One region of the Pseudoalteromonas sp. 4NS20-0020 genome, then DNA from elsewhere that is predicted to be linked to it. Evidence: predicted binding sites of a transcription regulator. Region 1 holds the regulator's gene; the other holds the start of a gene.
What was found. Region 1 encodes FliA, which starts transcription of late flagellar genes. Its sites were predicted from a motif close to CTAAAGNTNNNNNNNNNNNNGCCGATA; they were not measured.
Positions count from the first base shown of each region.

Region 2: a site for FliA is predicted at 1,180-1,206, ahead of AC27JL_RS07660 (VC2046/SO_2500 family protein). Genes of this name have one in related genera too.

Region 1 is NZ_BAAJMI010000001.1:641,378-644,799, forward strand. Features, by position in the region: gene flhF (flagellar biosynthesis GTPase FlhF) at 1-500, shown strand, start outside; gene AC27JL_RS02950 (MinD/ParA family ATP-binding protein) at 493-1,353, shown strand; gene AC27JL_RS02955 (RNA polymerase sigma factor FliA) at 1,380-2,090, shown strand; gene cheY (chemotaxis response regulator CheY) at 2,130-2,513, shown strand; gene AC27JL_RS02965 (protein phosphatase CheZ) at 2,532-3,299, shown strand; gene AC27JL_RS02970 (chemotaxis protein CheA) at 3,315-3,422, shown strand, end outside.
Region 2 is NZ_BAAJMI010000003.1:80,470-83,891, forward strand. Features, by position in the region: gene AC27JL_RS07645 (M48 family metallopeptidase) at 185-871, shown strand; tRNA gene AC27JL_RS07650 (tRNA-Tyr) at 910-994, opposite strand; tRNA gene AC27JL_RS07655 (tRNA-Tyr) at 1,044-1,128, opposite strand; gene AC27JL_RS07660 (VC2046/SO_2500 family protein) at 1,241-1,768, shown strand; gene AC27JL_RS07665 (DUF6172 family protein) at 1,964-2,266, shown strand; gene AC27JL_RS07670 (YchJ family protein) at 2,582-3,061, opposite strand; gene AC27JL_RS07675 (SulA-like leucine-rich domain-containing protein) at 3,091-3,422, opposite strand, start outside.

The sequences.
Region 1 (3,422 bases):
GCCGAATTATAGGTTGTGGTGTAAAGCAAGTTAAAGATGCTAATGAATTAGCTGAAGTTTTATATCATTTACGAAATAAACGACTAGTATTAATTGATACTGCGGGTATGAGCCAACGCGACTTGCGCTTAACAGAGCAACTTAATACGCTAATGCGTAATCAGCGTGTTGATATTCGCAGTTATTTAGTGCTCAGCGCAACATCGCAAATACATGTGTTGCAAGAAACCGTTAGGCACTTTAAAAAAGTGCAGTTAAGTGGTTGTATATTCACCAAATTAGACGAATCTTTAAGTTTAGGTGAGATTATTAGTATAGCGATTCAAAATCGCCTTCCAATAGGGTATCTTACTAACGGTCAACGAGTACCAGAAGATATTCGAGTTGCAAATGCTGAAAAACTAGTTAAAAAGGCTGAGCAACTCTATTTAAAAAGAGCAAAAGCACAACATTCAAGGCACCAAGCAGTGGCGCCAAGCACAGTAGGGATGTATGATTAACACAGTATTAGATCAAGCAAGTGGCCTGCGCAAAATGAGTCAAAACAATAACAACGGCGTAAAAGTTATCGCTGTCACTGGCGGTAAAGGTGGAGTAGGAAAAACAAATGTTTCTCTGAATACTGCAATTGCATTAGGCCAGCAAGGTAACAGAGTGTTGGTTCTTGATGCCGATTTAGGCTTAGCAAACTGTGACGTTATGCTAGGACTACGTGTTGAACGTAACTTATCACATGTTTTATCTGGTGAATGTGAACTTGATGAAATTTTAGTTGAAGGCCCCGCAGGTATAAAGATTGTACCCGCAACATCAGGCTCTCAAAGTATGGTTGAATTGTCGCCTTCAGAGCACGCGGGACTTATACGGGCTTTTAGTGAATTAAATACAGAATTTGATATTTTAATTGTCGATACAGCCGCAGGTATTTCAGACATGGTGCTGAGTTTTTCTCGCGCGGCACAAGACGTCATGGTTGTTGTATGCGACGAGCCCACATCGATTACAGATGCTTACGCGCTCATTAAAGTGTTGAGTCGCGAGCATGGTGTATACAAATTTAAAATTGTTGCAAATATGGTCCGTAGTATGCGTGAAGGGCAAGAGTTATTTGCTAAACTTTCCAAAGTGACCGATCGTTTTTTAGATGTATCAATGGACCTGGTCGCAACGGTTCCCTACGACGAAAATATGCGCAAAGCAACGCGTCGCCAAAAAGTTATTGTAGAGCTTTTTCCTAATTCGCCGGCGGCACTTGCGTTTCAAGCGTTAGCAACAAAAGCAGTTAAATGGCCAATACCTAATCAACCATCAGGTCATCTGGAGTTTTTCATAGAGAAACTAGTAAACGGCTAATTATGACAACATTGGTGAATAAAGTTATGGGATATCAATCAGCACAAAATTTAAATGTGATTGTTGAAAAACATGCATCACTTGTCAAAAAAGTGGCATGTCATCTTATAGCGCGTTTACCAGCCAGCGTGCAGCTGGACGATTTAATACAATCAGGAATGATAGGTCTGATTGAAGCATCTAAAAGTTTTGATGCAACCAAAGGGGCTAGCTTTGAAACTTTTGCGGGGATTCGTATTCGTGGGGCAATGCTTGACGAGATGCGACGTGGCGATTGGGCACCCCGTTCAGTACATCGTAAAAGCCGTTTGGTGGCCGAAACAATTGCATTTTTAGAAAAAAGCTTAAACCGTGAGCCGACAGATATAGAAGTTGCTGAAAAACTTGAAATTTCGTTAAATGAGTACCATCATATCTTAAACGATGTAAATGCAAGTAAAGTACTCGGTATTGAAGACCTTGGTGTTGATGAAGATGCCATCAGTCCAGTGGGCCAAGATTTAGCGCTAGACAAACCGTTTAATAATGTTAAAAATGAGCGGTTTAACGAGTCTTTATTAGGTGCAATAAAATCTTTACCAGAACGTGATGCAATGGTGCTGTCTTTGTACTATAACGATGAAATGAATTTAAAAGAAATAGGGCATATACTCGATGTAAGTGAATCGCGTGTAAGTCAAATACATGGTCAGGCGATGATTAAGCTTAAAGCTAAAATCAATGACTGGATAAATTAGTAGTAAGTAAACAAGGTTAAGACCTCACTGGGGGATGTTTTGGATAAAAACATGAAAATTCTGGTTGTTGACGATTTTTCAACAATGAGACGTATTATTAAAAATCTGTTGCGTGACTTAGGTTTCACTAATGTTCAAGAAGCAGACGATGGGTCAACCGCTTTGCCGATGCTACAAAATCAAGTATTTGATTTTGTTGTTACCGATTGGAATATGCCAGGAATGCAGGGTATAGACCTACTAAGAGCAATACGTGCGGATGATAAGCTTAAACACATTCCAGTATTGATGGTAACGGCTGAAGCTAAAAAAGAACAAATTATAGCGGCAGCACAGGCAGGTGTTAATGGTTATATCGTTAAGCCATTTACTGCTGGAACACTCAAAACTAAATTAGAAAAAGTATTTGAACGTTTAGGCTAATGATAGGGGGAGAGGCTTATGTCAGCACTTGCTGCGCCTCAAATAACTTTAGAACAAGCTCGTCAGCTCGTTGTTTTTCTAGAAAACGGTGAGCAAGACAAAGCCAATCAGTTAATTTTAGATACCGCTTCTAAGGAGCAATCTGAAATATTTGCTGAGGTTGGAAAGTTAACCCGTCAATTGCATGAAGCTTTAAAAAGCTTTGAGCTAGACACTCGCTTATCTGACTTAACTACCGATGCTATTCCAGATGCAAAAAAACGGCTCAATTATGTTATAGAAATGACAGAAAATGCCGCGAATAAAACAATGGATGCAGTTGAGGCTAGCCTACCAATTGCTCAACAGTTGGCAGACGAAATATCTCATATCAAACCGACATGGGATCGCCTAATGAATCGAGAGATTGAGTTAGGGGAGTTTAAATCGTTATGCCACAGCATTGATAAGTTTATGAACAATTCTCATCATAAAACCGATGAGCTGCAAAGTTTGATGACTAATGTACTTATGGCACAAGACTATCAAGATTTAACCGGACAAGTTATTCGCCGAGTTATTGAGCTTGTTAGAGAAGTTGAAGAAAGCTTAATTCATCTTTTGACAGCCTTCGCTGATCAAAGCGAAAGTAAAGCCGAAAAAATAGAACAACAAAAAACAAATGAACCATTAGACGAACAAACTTTAGCAGGTCCAGAAGGCCCTATTATTGATAAAGAATCACGTAATGATGTTGTATCTGATCAAGATGAAGTCGATGATCTTTTATCAAGTTTGGGCTTCTAAGAGGAGAGTAACTGCATGTTTGAAGTCGATGAAGATATTTTACAAGACTTTCTTGTAGAGGCAGGAGAAATCCTAGAGCTTTTATCTGAACAGTTAGTTGAGCTGGAAAACAATCCAGAGGAC
Region 2 (3,422 bases), on a different contig from region 1:
TTTGTTTCAATTTTTTAACGTATAGTTTTCAAGTTATTATTTTTTATATTTATTTTGTCAAACTGATAGAGAAGCATTTTGCTATCATATGAATGACACAGATGATAACCAAAATAGGGTTGCATCAGATTAGCGCATAAATATTTGTAGTGAGTACTTAAAATTAGGTCAATGAGAGAAAGCAGTGTTTGATTACCAACTAAAAAAAAGTAAACGAAGAAAAACAGTCGCTATAAAGGTTCATGATCAATCTGTCACTGTATATGCCCCCCATTATGTTGCCCAAAAACAAATCGATAGCTGGTTACTTGAAAAGCAACCCTGGATTGAAGCACAATTAAAAAAGCAGCTTAATGCAGTCGATATTAAGCAGTATCCCCTTATCCATAATAAAATTAAGATATTTTCTGACTGGGTTAAATTAAGTTTTTTAGAAAGCTCATTATCTGATATTCAAGAGCACAATAATGTTTTGTTGGTAACACACTCTACTAGAGTAAAAAATTACAATGGTAAATACGAAAGTTTGATTAAACAGTATTTAGAAGAGAAGTTGGCGGCGTATATTGAAATGCGTATTAACTATTATTGCAAAATAATGAAAGAAGAATTGCCTCAAAAATTAAGTATTGCCATATATAAGCGCCGTTGGGGGAGTTGCAACAGCAGGCGAGAACTAACTTTTAATTTACACCTAATAGGGGCTCCTCATGCCGTTATTGATTATGTAATAGTGCATGAACTGGCTCATTTGCAGTATTTAAACCACAGTAAGGACTTTTGGGCTAGAGTAGAGGCATTTTTTCCTGATCATAAAATTGCATCAGATTGGCTAAAAACACAGGGAACAAGTTTACAGTGGGTGTTTTAAGCTAATTTTAATATAGGAATATAGGAATATAGAAGAAGTGGTGGAGGGAGCTGGATTCGAACCAGCGAAGGCTGAGCCGTCAGATTTACAGTCTGATCCCTTTGGCCGCTCGGGAACCCCTCCACACTATTTTTGTTACATTTGGCCCCACTTAACTTAGCGGTAAGAAAAGTGGTGGAGGGAGCTGGATTCGAACCAGCGAAGGCTGAGCCGTCAGATTTACAGTCTGATCCCTTTGGCCGCTCGGGAACCCCTCCAATGCAACGGCGCTGATAATAGCAAAATGTGCCTTTAAGTAAAGAAAAAAGCTAAAGAAAATTTAAATAAAGCCGATAAATATTCATTACTCATTCCAATCGGCTAAAGTCTATGCAAATCGATGATTTGTTAATCACAGAGCAGCAATTAAGTACTCGGTTAAACCAAAGTGTACATGCAGACCGCCGTGGTGAATTTTCATTGCTGTTAGCAATGCTTTCACAAGATGCTTTAGATTTTAGTCAATTTCATTTACCTAAAAGTGAAATTGAAGATAACACAACTCAAGAAGCGCAGTTAAGAGAGCAATTAGGAGCAGGACCAAAGCAGCCATTAGCACCCAGTGAATTTAATATGCTAATTGGGCAGTTTAATGCACAGCGTTTGTCTTTGGTTGGTGAGAATAAAGGCATGGCCGATATAAAGCTAAATCAGTGTTTAAACCCTGAGCCCTTTTCGATTAGAGATGATGTAAACCACATACCCCTACCCATTATAGATAATTGTGAACTTGCTGTGCGAAGACGTTTACAAAAAGACGAAATAGAAATAGATAATCCAAAAATGGATGTCGCAGGCTTTTATGACGTTCTAACAGACGTAAATCAGCGTGAACCATTACATTTGACGATGGCATAATTTATGATTTCATCAAATAGTGTCTAGTAACACTACCCATCACTGATTAAATTTTACGACTGCGCCAAATCCGAATTGACTAAAAATTGATTTAATGTAAAAAAAGCATCCAAAAATTAAATGCAATTGCTATAATGGCTACAAATGGTATGACATGAATGCCGTTATCATTAAACCAAGGTAATTAGGAACGTAATGAAGAAAACATTCACGCTAAATCACGAGAAAATCAAATACCCTCGTATGGTTGATGCTGCAAAGCATGAAGTGAAAAAATATTTGAAAAGAGAGCGCAACAAAACTCTACCAGAAGATGCAGATTATTGGGCATTTGACTGTAAGTTTGGTAAAACGGTTGAAGATGCGCAAGTGGTTCATGTAGCTGAAATCAGCAACTGTATTAGCGATATTGAAAAGCAAGAATTGATGTCTTTTTACTTAGAAATATTGGCAAAACCTGCACAGCGTCAACAGCTAGACCTTGATAACGACGAGTAATAATTAGCGTTTGTGCATATCAAATTATTTAAATGGGCCATTGGCCCATTTTTTATGCCTATAGATTACCTTCAAGCTTTTTTCTTTTGAGCTAGCTCAAAGTATTTTACATCGTTTTAGGGCTTTAACTGTTAAATTGTTATTAATGCTACCTTTTCCCTCAATATTAACCACTTCATTAATAGAGTTAGTACTAAATCTAAAAGGTTATAAAGGGAGTTGTGTTTAATAAATTTACGAAGCTATGCATTAAATGTGAGTATTTAATTAGCAACGGAGTGAAGTAAATAATGTACTTCACTTAAAAAGAGGGGATTACGCGCTATGGCATTTTTTGTATTTTTTTGCGCTGCCACAAGGGCAATCATCATTCCTGCCAACTTTTATATCAGCGACCGGAAATATAATACCATCGAGATATCGCCACTGGTGTTGCTCTTTTATAAATTGAGAGCGCTCATGTAACACACAATATAGGTTTTGATAAAAATAGGTAGCTTTAAACTCAACGACCCCTTTATTTTCATCGCTGTTTGTTTCAATAACAGATAAGCTTACAAATCGACAACTGGTCGCAAATTCTTTAATTTCATTTATAGGGTTTTCAGCTTGCTTTTCACTTGCATATGTTTGGTATACGTATTTAGCATTTTTTTGTACGTAAGCTGTATACCTAGAGCGCATTAACTGCTCCGGTGTTTCTGATTGTTTATCACCTAATAGCAGTGGTTCACAGCAATCTTCGTAATTTTTTTGGTTTCCACAAAAGCAAGTGTTGTTATTTAAATAATTCATAATTGTTACATAAGATTTAAAACATCATTTTAGCAAGCTTGCTGTATGTAAGGTATATCAAGTACGTCAGAATTTTTAGTAAAACAATATAACTTTGTTTTTGTGTTACTTAAGTTAAGCGATAAGTTGCTCAATAACTGATTGTTTAACATATCAGTCCATGTAATGACCGCTGCAAAGTTACCATTATGCAGTGCGCTACGCAGTACATATTCTAAATTTACTAAATGTTTTTGCCTAATGACTAATAGTTTACTTGTGTCTATTGAACATGAATCAAGCAAAGCTTTACTAGGAACATGATCTGGTGCGATTAACAAAGTCCAAGCATTTAAACTATTGTACTGGTGTAACACCTTCA